Regions from separate parts of the Micromonospora sp. NPDC049047 genome, predicted to be linked through region 1. Evidence: riboswitches for the same ligand, from Rfam matches in the RefSeq annotation. Region 1 holds a riboswitch; the other holds the start of a gene.
The links. Region 1 has a riboswitch for cyclic di-AMP ahead of AB0B86_RS12755 (hypothetical protein). Riboswitches for the same ligand answer to the same signal wherever they lie in the genome.
Positions count from the first base shown of each region.

Region 1 (7,514 bases):
GCCCACTCGACGTGCGAGCACACGGCGAGCGGGGTCGAGTGGACGTATACGACGCCACGCGTTGGCACGGTGACCTCCCGGAGAGCGAGGTGCGTCTTCCCCTACGACCTCGTCCACCCGGGTGGTTGCTGCAACACATGATGACTTGTGTGGCCAGTGGTGCGCCAGGGAATCGGAAAAAACGCCGGGTGGAATAGCCGGACGGGTGGCTGCGGTTACCCCTCAGGACACCGCGACGACCAGCATGATGTCGTGGTCCTGTACAGTTCCACCGGCGGCTTATGCCGCGTTACATCTTCGCGGGCCGAGCGCAGTGTGGCCCGCACACAGCCCCCGGACGTCCAGTCCTCCCGTACGTCTTGCAAGGAGTACCTCCGTGGCGAGCAACACCTCTAAGACCGCGCGCGCGTCCGTCCGGGCCGGCCAGGCTGGCCAGGGTGGCGCCCTCAGCGTGCTGGGCGAGTTCAAGTACCTGATCCCGCTCAACGGCGGCAAGCACGCCTACGTGCGGAACCTGACCAACGGCAAGACCGCGCACCTGCGCACGGACTCCGACGCCTTCGTCGAGGAGATCCGCGTGCTGGCCGCGGCCGGCCACGCCGCCAAGATCCGGGCCGAGATCAACAACCTGGCTGCCGCCCACCCGGGTGACGGCTGGGAGGCCACCGAGAAGCGCCTGGTCGCGGCCGGCGTCTTCGAGGGCTGAGCCCCGCTTCACCGCATCATCGCCAACCGCCCGCCGGCAGTTCCCGGCGGGCGGTTTCGCGTTGTGCCCGCCCTCGGCGGTTTCGCCGGTCCACGCCCTCGGTGGTTCGCGTGATCCACGCCCTCGGACGCCGGGCCGAGCCGGGCTCAGGCCGGGTCGAGTAGGGCGACCTCGCCGGTGGCCAGGTCGTAGAGCCCACCGACCACTGCCACCCGACCGGCGGCGACCGGCCCGGCCAGCAGGTCGTCCGCGCGCAGCGTGCCCACCGTCCGCCTTACGTGCCGGCGGATCGCGAGCGGCAGCACCGCCGGGTCGTCGATCCCCACCCCGGTCACCGCCGGAGCGATCTCGTCCACCAGGTACGACAGTGAGCCACCGGGCCGTTCCCCGGCACGCACCGCGTCCACTGTGGCGCCGACGGCCCCGCACCGCTCGTGCCCGAGGACCATCACCAGCGGTACGCCCAGCTGGCCGACCACGTACTCGATCGACCCGCGCACCGCCCGGTCGAGGACGTGCCCACCGGTACGGATCACGCAGATCGCGCCGAAGGTCTGGTCGAAGATCGCCTCCAGCGGCACCCGCGAGTCGATGCAGCCGAGCACCACGGCGTACGGCTGCTGGTCGCCCGAGGCGGCCGCGGCGGCCGTGACGTCGTGCCCGTGGATCGGCTGCCCGCTCACGAACCGCCGGTTGCCGGCGAGCAGGTCGGCCAGGGCGGCGCGAGGAGTGCCCCCGGCCTGCCGCCGCTGCCCCGACGTGTCGCCCATCGGCGCTCCCGACGACCCCATGCCGTCCAGCTTGGCCCGCCACCGGCCACCACGGGTCGGGTCGGGAATGTTGACCGCGGCGCGATTGGCGGGCTGTCCTGGTGGGTAGCCGGTGTTACCACCGGGTATCGGAGGTGCTGGTGGTGCCGGGCGGCCCTGGGGAGGTGGCGATGCCGGATCGGTTCGAGGTCGCCCTGGCCGACGGCGTACGGCTGAACGTCGAGGCGAGCGGGCCACCAGATGCCCAGGTCACCGCCGTCCTGCTGCATGGCTGGACGTTGGACGGGCGGGCCTGGCACCGGCAGGTCGACGCGCTCACCGGGGCATCGGTCGGCGGGTCGGTGCGGGTGGTCACCTACGACGCCCGGGGGCACGGCCGGTCCAGTTGCATGGCGTTGCCCACGGCCACCCTGGCCCAACTCGGCGACGACCTGGCCGCGGTGCTCGACACGGTGGCGCCGGTCGGGCCGGTGGTCCTGGTCGGGCACTCGATGGGCGGCATGACGATCATGGAGTACGCCCACCGCCACCCCGCCCACTTCGCCGCCCGGGCGGCCGGTCTGGTCTTCGTGTCGACCACCGCCGAGGGGCACACCCACACCGTCTACGGGCTCTCGCCCCGGATTGCCCGACTGATCCGGCTGGCCGAGACGACAGGTGCCGGAGTGCTGGCCCGCTGCGGCTCGTGGCGAGCGCCCCGGGCGCTGCTCAACGCCCTGCAACCGAGCATCCGGTGGATGCTCTTCGGCGACCGCTGCGAGCCGGCGGACATCCGGCTGGTGACGTCCGCGGTGGCTCGGGCCTCGCTGCGGTCGATCGGCGGGTTCCGGGCCTCCATCGGCACCCAGCACCGACTGGACACCCTCGCCGCGTTGGCGCACCTGCCGGCCGCCGCCCTGGTCGGCGACCGGGACCGGCTGACCCCGCCGCCGTGTGCCGAGTCGATCGCGGCGGCCCTGCCGGCCACCGAACTGACCGTCTGCCCGGGCGCCGGGCACATGTTGATGATGGAGCGGCCGGACGAGGTGACCGCGGCACTGACCGGCGTCCTGCGCCGGGTGCTCGCCGAACCGACGCCCCGCCGGCACGGCACGACCGCCGCCGGAACGGGTGTCTGAGCGCGTTCGCGCACCTCGCGCGTCGCGGGCCCGGCCTGGGGCCGTACCCTTCTGCGGTTGGCTTGCGCGGTTCCCGCCCCCTGCCGGCGACCTTCGAAGGAGCGTGCGTTGACCGACCAGACCGGCCTTGAGCAGGAGATTGCCGTCGAGCAACGACACCTTGACCGGGTGTACGCCCGATTGGCCGAACTGCGGCGCTCGGCGGTCCGGGCCGAGCGTGACGGCTACCGGATGGCCCGGGTGGGCACGTTCGGCGCGTTGGTCGAGCGCGACGCGATGGTCTTCCACGCGGCGCAACGGCGGCACGTCCTGGACGCCGAGTACGAGGGGTTGGTCTTCGGCCGGCTGGACCTGCGCGACCGGCAGGTGCTGCACGTGGGGCGGCTCGGGATCCGCGACGAGGACGCCAGCACGCTCGTCGTCGACTGGCGGGCGCCCGCCGCCGCCGCCTTCTACCAGGCCACCCCGGCGCAGCCGCTGGACGTGGTGCGTCGCCGCACGATCCAGTCCCGGGCCGAGCGGGTCACCCGGATCGAGGATGACCTGCTGGACCCGAGCGCGGCCCCGGAGGGGATGACAGTCGTCGGCGACGGCGCGCTGCTGGCCACCCTGTCCAAGGCGACCGGCCGGGGCATGCGGGACATCGTGGCGACCATCCAACGGGAGCAGGACGAGGCGATCCGTTCGCCCGGCTCCGGGGTGACGATCGTCGCGGGCGGTCCGGGCACCGGTAAGACCGCCGTCGCCCTGCACCGGGCGGCGTTCCTGCTCTACTCCGACCGCAGCCGCTACGCCGGTGGCGGGATCCTGGTGGTCGGCCCGTCGGGGGTGTTCGTCGAGTACATCGCCTCGGTGTTGCCGTCGCTCGGCGAGGACACCGCCACCCTGCACTCGCTCGGCACTCTCTTTCCGGGGATGACCGCCACCCGTACCGACCCGCCCGAGGTGGCAGCGGTGAAGGGCTCGCTGCGGATGCGCCGGGTGCTGGAACGCGCGGTCCGGGACGCGGTGCCGGGCGGCCCGGGTGAGCTGCGACTGCTCTACCGGGGCACGCTGCTGCGGTTGAACCGGGACGAGCTGGACCGGATCCGGGACCGCGCGCTGCACCGCGGCGCCCGCCGCAACGAGGTGCGCCGGGCCGGCTTCGACGGCGTGTTCGGCGCGCTCTGGGCGCAGGCCCGCGAGGTGGGCGTTCGCCTGCCGGAGCAGCGGACCTTCGAGGCGGAGATCGCCGAGCGGGCCGAGTTCCGGGAGTTTCTCAAGGCGTGGTGGCCCCGGCTGCACCCGCGGCACGTGCTGGGTTGGCTGGCCCGGCCGGAGCGGCTGCGCCGGTACGCTGCCGGGATTCTCTCCACCGACGAGATCCGGCTGCTCGGCGCGGCGTACCGGAGTCTGGACTCCGCCGGGTTGACCATCGCCGACATCGCGCTGCTCGACGAGTTGGACGCGTTGCTCGGCAAGCCGGCGCAGCCGGCCAAGGCCCGCCGCGACCCGTTCCAACTCGCTGGCGGCGTACGCGAGCTGAGCACCGCGAGCGACAGGCAGCGCGCGGCCCGAGCGGCGGCCCGGGAGCGCCCGGAGGACTACCGGGAGTACGCGCACGTGGTGGTGGACGAGGCGCAGGACGTCTCACCGATGCAGTGGCGGATGGTCGGGCGGCGTGGCCGGCTGGCCTCCTGGACGGTGGTGGGTGACCCCGCGCAGACCGCGTGGACCGGTGATCCGGAGGAGCTGACCCGGGCTCGGGACCAGGCCCTGGGCCGGCGTAAGCGACACGACTTCACGCTCACCACCAACTACCGCAACTCGGCGGAGATCTTCGCGGTGGCGGCGGCGGAGATCCGCCGGCTCTACCCTGACCTGCCGCTACCGACCGCCGTGCGCTCCACCGGGGTCGATCCGGTCGAGCTGGTGGTGCCCGCGACCGGGTTGGAGACCGCCGTCGTGAAGGCGGCCGCCGGGCTGCTGGCCGAGGTGGAGGGCACGGTCGGGGTGATCACTCCGGTCCCCCGCCGCGACGAGGTCGCCGGTTGGCTCGACGCGCTCGACGCGCCGCGCCTGCAGGTGGTGACCAGCCTGGAGGCCAAGGGCATGGAGTACGACGGGGTCGTGCTCGTCGCCCCGAGCGAGATCCGGGCCGATCCGGGCGCGGGGGTACGCACCCTGTACGTGGCGCTTTCCCGGGCCACGCAGCGGCTCACCACAATCGATCCGACCGACTGATCCGGGGCAAACCTGCCTGCTGGGCCGGTGGTCTACCTCATAGTTGCATACATAGCGATGTGAACATACATTTGACCGGGCCCCGACCGGCGGCGGAAGGTGGATCTCGTGGGCGCAGGTCATGACCACCACCATGGGTCGGTCGCCAATGCCGCACACCAGCACAGGGGCCGACTCTGGGCGGCGTTCGGGCTGCTCGCCACCCTGATGGTGGTCGAGGCGGTGGCCGCCCTGCACACCGGCTCGCTCGCCCTGCTCTCCGACGCCGGGCACATGTTCACCGACGTGCTCGGCATCGGCATGGCACTCGCCGCGATCACCGCGACCCGGCGGGCCACCGGCGACCCGCAGCGCACCTTCGGGCTCTACCGACTCGAGGTGCTCGCCGCGCTCGCCAACGCCGTCCTGCTCTCCGGCGTCGCCGTCTACGTGCTGATCGAGGCGATCCGCCGATTCGGGGACCCGCACGAGGTCGTCACCGGACCAATGCTCGCGGTGGCCGTCCTCGGCCTGCTCGCGAACATCGTCGCCTTCGCCCTGCTTCGCGCCGGCGCCCGGGAGAGCATCAACCTCCAGGGCGCCTACCTGGAGGTGCTCGGCGACCTGCTCGGCTCGTTGGGCGTGATCGGCGCGGCGCTGCTCATCGCCGGCACCGACTGGTGGTGGGCCGATCCACTCGTCGCGGTCGCCATCGGCGCGTTCATCCTGCCGCGCACCTGGCGGCTGGCCCGCGCCGCCGTCCGGATTCTGGTCCAGGCCGCCCCGAAGCACCTCCAGGTGACCGCCGTGCATGACCGACTGGCCGCGGTCCCCGGCGTGGTCGAGGTGCACGACCTGCACGTCTGGACGCTCACCTCGGGCATGGACGTGGCGTCCGCGCACCTGACCATGGCACCCGACGCGGAGGTCGGCGCGGTGCTCACCGCGGCGCGTACCGCCCTGCACGACGACTTCCGGATCGAACACGCGACGTTGCAGATCGAGCCCGGCGCCGCCACCGGAGCGTGCGGCTCGATCGAGTGGTGACAATTCGTTCGTGACGACGCACGCACCGTCCGTCACAACGGCTGCAGCCGCCCCACCGGCACCGGTAGGCTCGGTCCCGGCCTCCACCAGGCGGCGCCCTCCAGGCGCCGGTGGCGGTCGCCGCCTAATCGCCCAGCCGGGCGAACCGGGGAACCACGTTCCTGGGGTGCATCCGCGTCAGCGGTAGGGATCTTCCGTCCCGAACCCGACAGCTAACCCGGTCGGCGGCTGACGGAAGGACATGCGCAGTGGCACCAGCACGACCACCCGCCGCCCGACTGGCGGCCCTGATCGTCGCGATGTTCGCCCTCGGCGTCGCGCTCCCGGCCGGCACCGCCTCGGCCGCTCCCCCGACCGGCCTGCGGGCCGCCGCCGCCCCCGACTCCGACGAGGAGGGCGGCACCCCCTCGCTACGCGCCCAACTTGAGGCCGCCAGCAAGGGCTACCTGGACGCGAAACGCGCGCTGGACACCTCCGTGCAGCGGCAACAGCAGCTCGCCACCCAGCTGAAGACCATCGAGGTCGAGCTCGCCCAGCGCGACGGCAAGGTCGGCCAGATCGCCGACGTGGCGTACCGCACCGGCCGGCTCGGCACGGTGTCGGCGCTGCTCAACAGCAACAGCCCGGAGGGCTTCATGGACCGGGCCGCCGCGCTGGAGGCGGTGGCCGCCAACGAGGACCGGGTGCTGCGCGATCTACTCGCCACCAAGGACCAGGCCAATCGCACCCGGGCCGCCCTGAACGGCGAGATCGTCGAAGAGCGCAAGCAGGTAGCGGTGATGGCCAAGCGCAAGGACCAGGCCGAACGGGCGCTGGCCGTGGCCAACGCCCCCAAGCCGCAGACCACCGCCGACAGCGGTTCCAACCGGGGCACCTCCACGGCGAACGCGAAGGCCGCACCCCGCAACTCCGACGGCTCCTGGCCATCCGAATCGTGCAGCGTCAACGACCCCACCCCCGCCAGCGGCTGCATCACCCCGCGCACCCTGCACGCGCTCAACCAGGCCAAGGCCGCCGGCTTCACCAGGTACGTCTCCTGCCACCGCCCCAGCGGCTCCGGCGAACACCCCAAGGGCCGGGCCTGCGACTTCGCGGCCCAGAAGGATGGCTTCGGCGGCAACGCCACCGGCGGCGACAAGACGTACGGCAACAACCTGGCCGCGTACTTCATCCGCAACGCCGACCAGCTCGCCGTGCTGTACGTGATCTGGTACCGGCAGATCTGGCTGCCCAGCAGTGGGTGGAAGTCGTACAGCGGCGCGGGCGGCACCCCGTCCACCGACCACACCAACCACGTACACCTGTCGGTCTACTGACCCCCGGTGTCCGGCGGGTGATCCGCTCGTGTTCGCCGACTCCGGGGTATCCGGTCAACGGGATACCCCGGAGTCGGTGATGTCGTGTTGACCCTTGCGGGCGGGCGATGCCGTCGCCGGGGCCGGCTACGTCGCCGGGCGTACCCTGGATGACGTCGGCGGTCGGACGACCCGGCCCGGGTCGGCGGGCAGCATCGCGGTATGCCTCGGATCCCACCCACCACCCGCAAGGGCCTGCTCGCACTGCATCTGGTCACCTCGCTCGGCTGGCTCGGTGCCGACCTCGTGCTCCTCACCCTCGGCATCGCCGTGCAGCGTGGCGCCGACCCGGCGGTGGTCTACCCGGTCATGGCGC
Region 1 covers NZ_JBEZEY010000006.1:246,097-253,610, reverse strand. The annotation lists gene AB0B86_RS12785 (DUF3145 domain-containing protein) at 1-68, opposite strand, end outside; gene AB0B86_RS12780 (hypothetical protein) at 377-706, shown strand; gene AB0B86_RS12775 (carbonic anhydrase) at 853-1,476, opposite strand; gene AB0B86_RS12770 (alpha/beta hydrolase) at 1,647-2,594, shown strand; gene AB0B86_RS12765 (AAA family ATPase) at 2,703-4,817, shown strand; gene AB0B86_RS12760 (cation diffusion facilitator family transporter) at 4,926-5,843, shown strand; cyclic di-AMP (ydaO/yuaA leader) riboswitch at 5,955-6,086, shown strand; gene AB0B86_RS12755 (hypothetical protein) at 6,143-7,159, shown strand; gene AB0B86_RS12750 (hypothetical protein) at 7,361-7,514, shown strand, end outside.

Region 2 (7,514 bases), on a different contig from region 1:
TCGAGCGTGCCGAGGACGTCGAGGCCGCGCTGACGACCGCGTTCGAGGCCACCGGCCGGATCGACCACGTGGTGGTCACCGCCGGCATCCTGGAGCGGGGCGAACTCGCCGAGATGGACGAGGAGACCATGGACCGGGTGCTCCAGGTCAACTTCGTCGGCCCGGTGACCATCGCCCGCCAGGCGCTGCCCTACCTGCAACAGACCAAGGGCCAGCTCCTGCTCTACACGTCCAGCTCCTACACCCGGGGGCGGGCCCGCTACGCCCTCTACTCGGCCACCAAGGCCGCCCTGGTCAACCTCACCCAGGCGCTCGCCGACGAGTGGGCCGACGTGGGCGTCCGGGTCAACTGCATCAACCCGGAGCGGACCGCCACGCCGATGCGCACGCGGGCCTTCGGCGAGGAGCCGGAGCACACCCTGCTCGCCGCCGAGGCCGTCGCCCAGTCGTCACTCGACGTGCTGATCTCCGACCTGACCGGTCAGGTCATCGACGTACGCCGGGCACCCGGGGACGGGCCCACGCCGAGCGTGCCGGCCCAGAGCGGGCCCAGTCAGGTCGCGGCGCCGGCCGGCGCGGCGTCGACGAGCTGACACCGACCGGCGGCGGAACCACGAACGGAGCAACATGCGCGGCGACCTGGTCCGAAAGCTGGCCGCCCGGTGCCTGAGCACCGGATTGGCCGTGCTGGCCTTTGTCGTGCTGGCACTCACCGGCGCCACCGGCTGGGGGCTGGCGCTGGCCGTCGCCGCGTTGGCCGCCGCGGCCGCCGAACAGCGGATCCGACCCACCGCCGACCTGGTCGCGGAGACGACGCTCATCGCCGCCGCGATCCTTGTCGGTTACTCCCGGCGTCTTGACGACGGGCTCAACCTCACGCTCGTCGCCACCGCCCTGGTCCTCCTGGGGTTGGTGCTGCTGGTGGGGCCTCTGCGTACCGCCGGCAACCTGGAGGTCCGCACGGCGAACCTGCCGGTCCGCGCCTGGACGCCGCTGCTCGCCGACCGGCTCGGCACCGCCCTGCTCGGGCTGCTCGCCGTGCTGGCGCTCGCTGCCGCCCTCACCCTGCCGGCCGGCGTGGCGTTGGCAGTGAGTCTGCTTGTCGGCGCGGGCACCGGGGTGGTCGCCCTGGACCTGGCCCGGCGGCGGTTCCGGCCGGGCGCCGGTGGCGGGCCGGTGGCTCGGGCGCTGCGCCGGCACCAGCCGGAGTTCCTGCTCTACTTCTCCGCGCCGCCCGGCTCGGAATACCAGGTCACCATGTGGCTGCCGTACCTGGAACGGATCGGCCGGCCGTTCCTGGTGGTGCTGCGCGAACCGGAGTTCCTGGCCCCGATCGCCGCCGCCACCGACGCGCCGGTGGTCTACTGCCCCACCCTGCGGGCGATGGACGAGGCGCTGGTGCCGAGCCTGCGTGTGGCGTTCTACGTCAACCACGGGGCGAAGAACAGCCACTGCATCCGCTTCACCCAGCTCACCCACGTCCAGCTGCACCATGGCGACAGCGACAAGGCGCCGAGCGCCAACCCGGTGTCCGGGATCTTCGACCGGATCTTCGTGGCCGGCCCGGCCGCGATCGACAGGTACGCCCGCGCCGGGGTGCAGATCCCGGCGGACAAGTTCGTGGTGGTCGGCCGCCCGCAGGTCGAGTCGATCCAGGTACGGTCCGAGCCGGAGCCGGGGATGGCGCACCCCACGGTGTTGTACACCCCGACGTGGACCGGGCATCACGCCGACGCCGACTACTGCTCGCTGCCGGTGGCCGAGGGGCTGCTGCGTCGGCTGCTGGAGCGCGGCGCGACGGTGATCCTGCGGGCGCACCCGTACACGACACAGAACCCGGCCTCGGCCCGCCAGTTGGGCCGGCTCACCGAACTGCTCGTCGCCGATCGGGCCCGCACCGGCCGCCAGCACGTCGTCGGTGCCGCGGCCCGCGAGCTGAGCCTGACCGAGTGCGTGAACCGGTCGGACGCGCTGGTCTCCGACGTGTCCGGGGTGATCTCGGACTACCTCTACTCCAGCAAGCCGTACGCGGTCACCGACATGGGCGACGAGGGTGACCGGTTCGCCGAACGGTTCCCGCTTGCCGCGTCGGGTTACGTGCTGCGCCGGGATCTGTCCAACCTGGACGACATGCTGACCGCGCTGCTGGACACCGATCCGCTGGCCGCGGAGCGCTGGGCCACCCGCCGACGCTACCTGGGTGACTTCCCCGCCGAGGCGTACGCCGACGCGTTCCTGACCGCCGCCCGCCGGGAACTGGCGGCAACACAGGACCCCGCCGCCGAGCGCGCCCGGCAGCTCTCCCCTCTGGCCTGACCCGGACTGTCGGCCCACCCGCCCCGGGACGCTCAGCGGTACGGGTCGAGCAGCGCCAACACGGCCGCTGGGTCCTCCACGTGAGCGTTGTGCCCGAGCCCGGGCAACGTGGCGACCGGTACGCCGTACTCCTTGAGTTGTTCGTCGGTGACCATCGGGTCGTGCTCGCCGCGCGCCAGCACCACCGGCACGTCGGTGGCCGCGAGCAGCGCGGCCAGGTCGGGCTCGCCGACGGCGAACGCGGTCGGGTCCATGGCCAGACGCCAGCGACCGTCGACCTGACGAAGGCCGGCGTCCACCACCGGATGGTCCGGCGGGAGCAGACCGGTCAGCCCGGAGACGCGCAGGTAGCGACGGGCCGCCTCGGTACGGCTGGCGAACCAGCTCACCGGGCGGGCGGCCAGCTCAGCGGCATGTTCCAGCTCGGCTGGTGACCAGAGCGCCTTGATGCCCAACCCGACCACCGCGTCCACCGGCATCCCGGCGTCGCGCGCGGCCAACGCGAGGCCGACCACGCCACCCAGCGAGTGCCCGAGCACGACGAGCCGGTCGTCGGGGGCGAGTGCCTGCGCGATCCGCTGGGCGAAGCCGGCGAAGGAGTACGACGGCAGCGGCGACGCCCAGCCGTGACCGGCGAGGTCCGGTGCCAGCCACCGACCGGGCCAGTGGTGGGCCAGATGCGGCGCCCAGGGCAACCACACGTCACCGGTCGCGCCCATCCCGTGCAACAGCAGCAGGACCGGCCCTCGACCGGCGTGACCACCCGATTCATCCACCACGGCCGCAGTCTCCCACGGTTCCCGGCCCGGTACGAGAGTCGTCGACGGGGCGTACCGCGGACCGCCGTGGAAGACGCAGCGGGCGCCGGCCCCTTGTGGGGGACGGCGCCCGCTGCGGTCCAGCGTGCCCGGGTCAGGCGGAGTAGCCCCGGCTGGCGATCCAGTTGGCCAGGTCGATGGTGGTGATCCAGTACGACGGGTCGGCAGCGTTGGCCGAGTCGGCGATGCGCACCGTACGGCCGTTGTCCTTGTAACCCACGACGGCGATGTAGTGCCCGCCGCCGTAGGAGTGCCAGCCGCCGTCGGTGTCGGTGGCGTCGCCGACGACGTTCGCGACAACGCCCCGGCCGTCGGTGATGGCCTTGACGACATCGGCCTGGAGGCGGTCCATCTGCGCCGGGCTGGGCGCGCCGGCGAACATCCGGGTCCGGTACGGGGAGCCCTTCACCTCGGCGTTGAGCACCCGGGTGGTGTCCTCGGCCGAGTTGGTGCCCATCTCGGTGGTGCCCAGCTCGGCGCCGAGTTCCTCCTGGGTACGGTCGATCCCGGCGGCGCTGAGCGCGTTACGGGTGGCCGCCGGACCGCAGTTGTAGTAGGTGTTCTGCGCCTGGTACTCGTAGTCGAGCACCTTGGTCGCGGGCGGCTTCGGCGGCGTCGGCTTACGGGTGAGGTCCGGGTTGCTCGTGGCCTTGGCGGCGGGCGCGGCGGCGCTGGTGGCCGGGGCGGCGCTTGTCGGCGCTGCGGTGGCCGACGGGGAGGCGTCGCGCACCTCGCCACGGGAGGCGGCGACGTCGCTGCGCAGCTCGGCGACTGTGGTCGCGGTGCGCTGGTCGGCCGGCGCGTCGTCGGCGGTGGTGAGCAGGGTGCCGGTGGTGCCGGCGATCACGAGGGCCGCGGCGGAGGCGGCGATGATCTGGTACGGGCGCTCGGTCGCGATGCGACGGAGCTGACGCTGCAGGGTGTGCTTCACGGGGTCCTCCACGGTCGGGGGGAGAGCGGCACACCGGGGGCCGGACCGGCATCCGGGCAGGCGCCAGCGCGCGGACTGTGGTCCGCGGATGGTGAACCGCTCAGGGGACGCCCGGCGGGGCCGGGCGGTTAGGCGATGACCCGGGGGTCAGCTCACCGTCGCTTGACGAATGAGCGGGGGCACCGCTGCGCCGTGGAGGCGAGGGAACAGCCGAGGGGTGGGGAGGTGCTGCACGAGAATGGAACTCCTTCCGACACCGCCTACCGGGTTAGCTGACGGATTCGGGCGGGAAGATCGCCCTACCGCGGGCCGATGCTCGCGGATTCACCCCGGACTTACTGATGGGTCCCCGGTTCGTTCATCACGATTGAGCGGGTCGGCGCGGCGTCGCGTCTTGCGATCGATTACCGCACCGGACGGGACGACACTACTGGCCCAACCACACGGTGCCAAGCCAGGCCCACCTGCGTAAACCCGAAACTGCACGGCAATTTCTGCGCGTATTGCCGATGACGTGACTCGATGGGACAAGCGGTTACGGCGACGCCTACGGGCCACAACCGGACAGGTCGCCGAGAGTGCGGCCAGAACGCCGTGAACAATCGAGCCGAACGTGCCGGACGCCCGATTCTGGAATCCCGTGAGCGGGCTCACATAACGGATCGGGCTCAACCCACACGGGCTGGGCGCCAGCGTGCCACGACGGCGGGACGCACCGCCCCGCGGACCAGCCGGCGCGCGGGCGCCCGACTCGGCCGCAGCCGGGCCGCTGCCGCTGCGGCCTCCTCGGCAAGGCTGCGCGCCGACTCGGCGGCCAACTCCGCAGCCCGCCACAGGGCCCGCTCCGCGTCGGCGGCGGCCTGGTAGTCGGCCCGTCTCTCCTCCCGGATCGACCGACTGAGCAGCGCTTCCTGCTCGACCGGGTGCCGCCGGGGGTCCCAGCCCCGCCGGTGTCCGAACACATCGCTGAGCTGGGCCATGCTCAGGTCGCCACGCCAGTACGCCGCCATCGCCGCGCGGTGCAGGTAGCGCTCCCGGGCGGCGTACTCAGCGGGGGTGCGGGGGGTGTCCGGGGTGGGTAGCGCCCCGCAACCCGCGAAGCGGCGGGCGGCCGTGTCCGCCTCGTCGTACCGCGTCCAGGCGCGTTCCACAGCTTCCTGACTGGTCAGCCAGGCATCGCGTCGCCGCTGGGCCGTCCTGGCCGCGCCAGCGGCGGCGACGGCGACCTCCTCGGCGTACCGGCGTCTGTCGAGGAGTTCGGCCGCGGCCACCTCGCGCGCCGTCGGTGCGGCCGGGGACGGGTCGTCGGTGGGCCGGTCCCGTTCGGGCCGGGCGACAAGCACGGCCAGCACGCCCAGCGCGAGCAGGAGCAGGGCCGACCAGATCGCAGCGGCCTGCGGCACCTCGGTTACGAACTGGTAGAAGACGGCGGTCTCCATGGTCGGCACCTCGCGGAGGAAACAGAGCGATGGGGAGCCCCGCCGGCCAGCGGGCCACGGCGGGCCACGGATCGGCGGGAAGGCGGAGCTGGTGGATCGACAGGGTGCGGCGACGGGGCGCCTGCCCCGGTGGCTCAGCGCCCGGGTGGACCCCGGGGTGTCCTACCGCTGGAGGCGTCGACGAGGGACCGCCGGTCGGGCCCGGCCAGGCGCACCGGCAGCGCGGCGGTCGCGGCGGCACCCAGACCCTCGGGGAGCGTCGGCTGCGCGTCGAGCGACCAGGCCGGGAGGGCCTCCTCGGCGGCACCCGCACCCGACACGACGCGCACGCTCGATGCGGCGCTCGGGTGCGACCCGGCGGTCACGCTCGACGTGACGCCGGGGTGCGACGTTGGCGCGGCGGCCGAGGCCGGACCGGCGCCGAGCGCCAGGGCCGCGACGACGGCGAGGCTGGTCAGCACCCGGGTCGTCAAGCGCGCCACCCACCACAGCGGACAGGTGAGCGCGACCGGAAGCACGTCACCACGCTACCGTCGTGCCGACAGTGGCGCATCGACCACGGGCGTGTCGACGCGCCGCCGCACCCGTTGACCAGGTCGGACGGCGTCAGCGGGTGTCCGCGTACGTTGATCGGCTGCCGGTCTGGTCGGGCCCGTCGGCCTCGGTCCGGGTCCCCGCGCCGTCGGTCTCGGCGGCGGTGCCGCTGGTCCGCGTCGCGGCGGTGCCGCTGGTCCGCGTCGCGACGGTGCCGCTGGTCCGGGTCGCGGCGGTGCCGCTGGTCCGCGTCGCGGCGGTGCGTTGTCCGGGGATGGACGCCGATCGGGCCGGACGGCGCGGTGCGAGCCGGCGCATCATCGGGGTTTCCACGTAGCGGTGCAGCAGCGCGGCGAGGAGCAGGGTCACCAGCAGGAAACCGAGCACCACGGCCGGGCCGCGCCAACCCGCGAAGCCGGTCCCCCAGTCGCCGGTGAAGCGCAGCACGCTCGTCATCACCAGCACGTGGACCAGGTAGAAGGCGAAGGAGACCTCGCCGAGCCAGACCAGCGGCCGGGACCGCCACGGCGACCGCCGGTCCCGCACGTCCGCGTCCGCGGCGGCGGTGATGACAAGCAGGTACGCGACAGCGAGCAACGTGGTCCACAACTCCGCGGGAATCCACTGCGCGGCGGCCGCCCAGACACCCACGAAGATGACGCTGGCCCAGGTCAGCCCGGGGCCACGCCAGAGACCCCGGCGCATCAACTCGGCCGCCACCGCGCCCAACCAGAACTCCAGCGACCGGGCCGGCGGGAAGATCTGGGTGAACCACCAGCGGCTCACCTCCGGCACCAGGTGCTGGGCCGGCCAGAGCGCGAGGATCAGCAGTGGCATCGCGACGACGAGCGCCCAGAGCAGCTTCGGCCGGGCCCGGCGCAGCAGCGGCAGCACCAGCGGCAGGCAGAGGTAGAAGAAGAACTCGCAGGAGAGCGACCAGCTCACCGTGTTGATGCTGTAGAACCAGCCCGGCCGGGGGTCCCAGGCCTGCAACAACAGCAGGTTCTCCAGCGCGGCGGCCGGCAGCACCGGGTCGGCGAACCACCAGGCGACAAGCAACGTCGCCCCCCACAGCACCAGGTGGTTGGGGTAGATCTTGGCAATTCGTCGCCGCCAGAAGGTACGCCGGGAGTCGCCGGCCCGGGCCGACCAGACCAGCACGAATCCGCTGAGGATGAAGAAGAACTGCACCCCGGACAGGCCGAGGCTGAACAACTTGTCGACCACCGCCTTGTAGTCCGGCTCGGCGATGATCCGCATGGTGCCCGCGTGGAACCCGAAGACCAGCAGCGCGGCGATCCACCGCAGCCCGGTGAGCGAGGGCAGCCGGGACGGAGCGGGGACGGGCCTGGCGGTTGACGTCGCGGCGGCGCTCGTCATGGGCGGATGCCGAGGCTTGGCAGGGTCACCAGCACGTTCGTATCCTCCTCGGCGCGGCGTGGACGGCACGACAGCGACGCCCGCGACGACCCGGCA
Region 2 covers NZ_JBEZEY010000019.1:114,934-122,447, forward strand. The annotation lists gene AB0B86_RS25495 (bifunctional cytidylyltransferase/SDR family oxidoreductase) at 1-593, shown strand, start outside; gene AB0B86_RS25500 (CDP-glycerol glycerophosphotransferase family protein) at 628-2,316, shown strand; gene AB0B86_RS25505 (alpha/beta fold hydrolase) at 2,349-3,095, opposite strand; gene AB0B86_RS25510 (C39 family peptidase) at 3,229-4,077, opposite strand; cyclic di-AMP (ydaO/yuaA leader) riboswitch at 4,308-4,449, opposite strand; gene AB0B86_RS25515 (hypothetical protein) at 4,734-5,504, opposite strand; gene AB0B86_RS25520 (hypothetical protein) at 5,639-6,022, opposite strand; gene AB0B86_RS25525 (acyltransferase) at 6,111-7,418, opposite strand.
Region 2: linked by a shared signal. The riboswitch ahead of AB0B86_RS25510 (C39 family peptidase) and the one ahead of AB0B86_RS12755 (hypothetical protein) in region 1 are both predicted to bind cyclic di-AMP.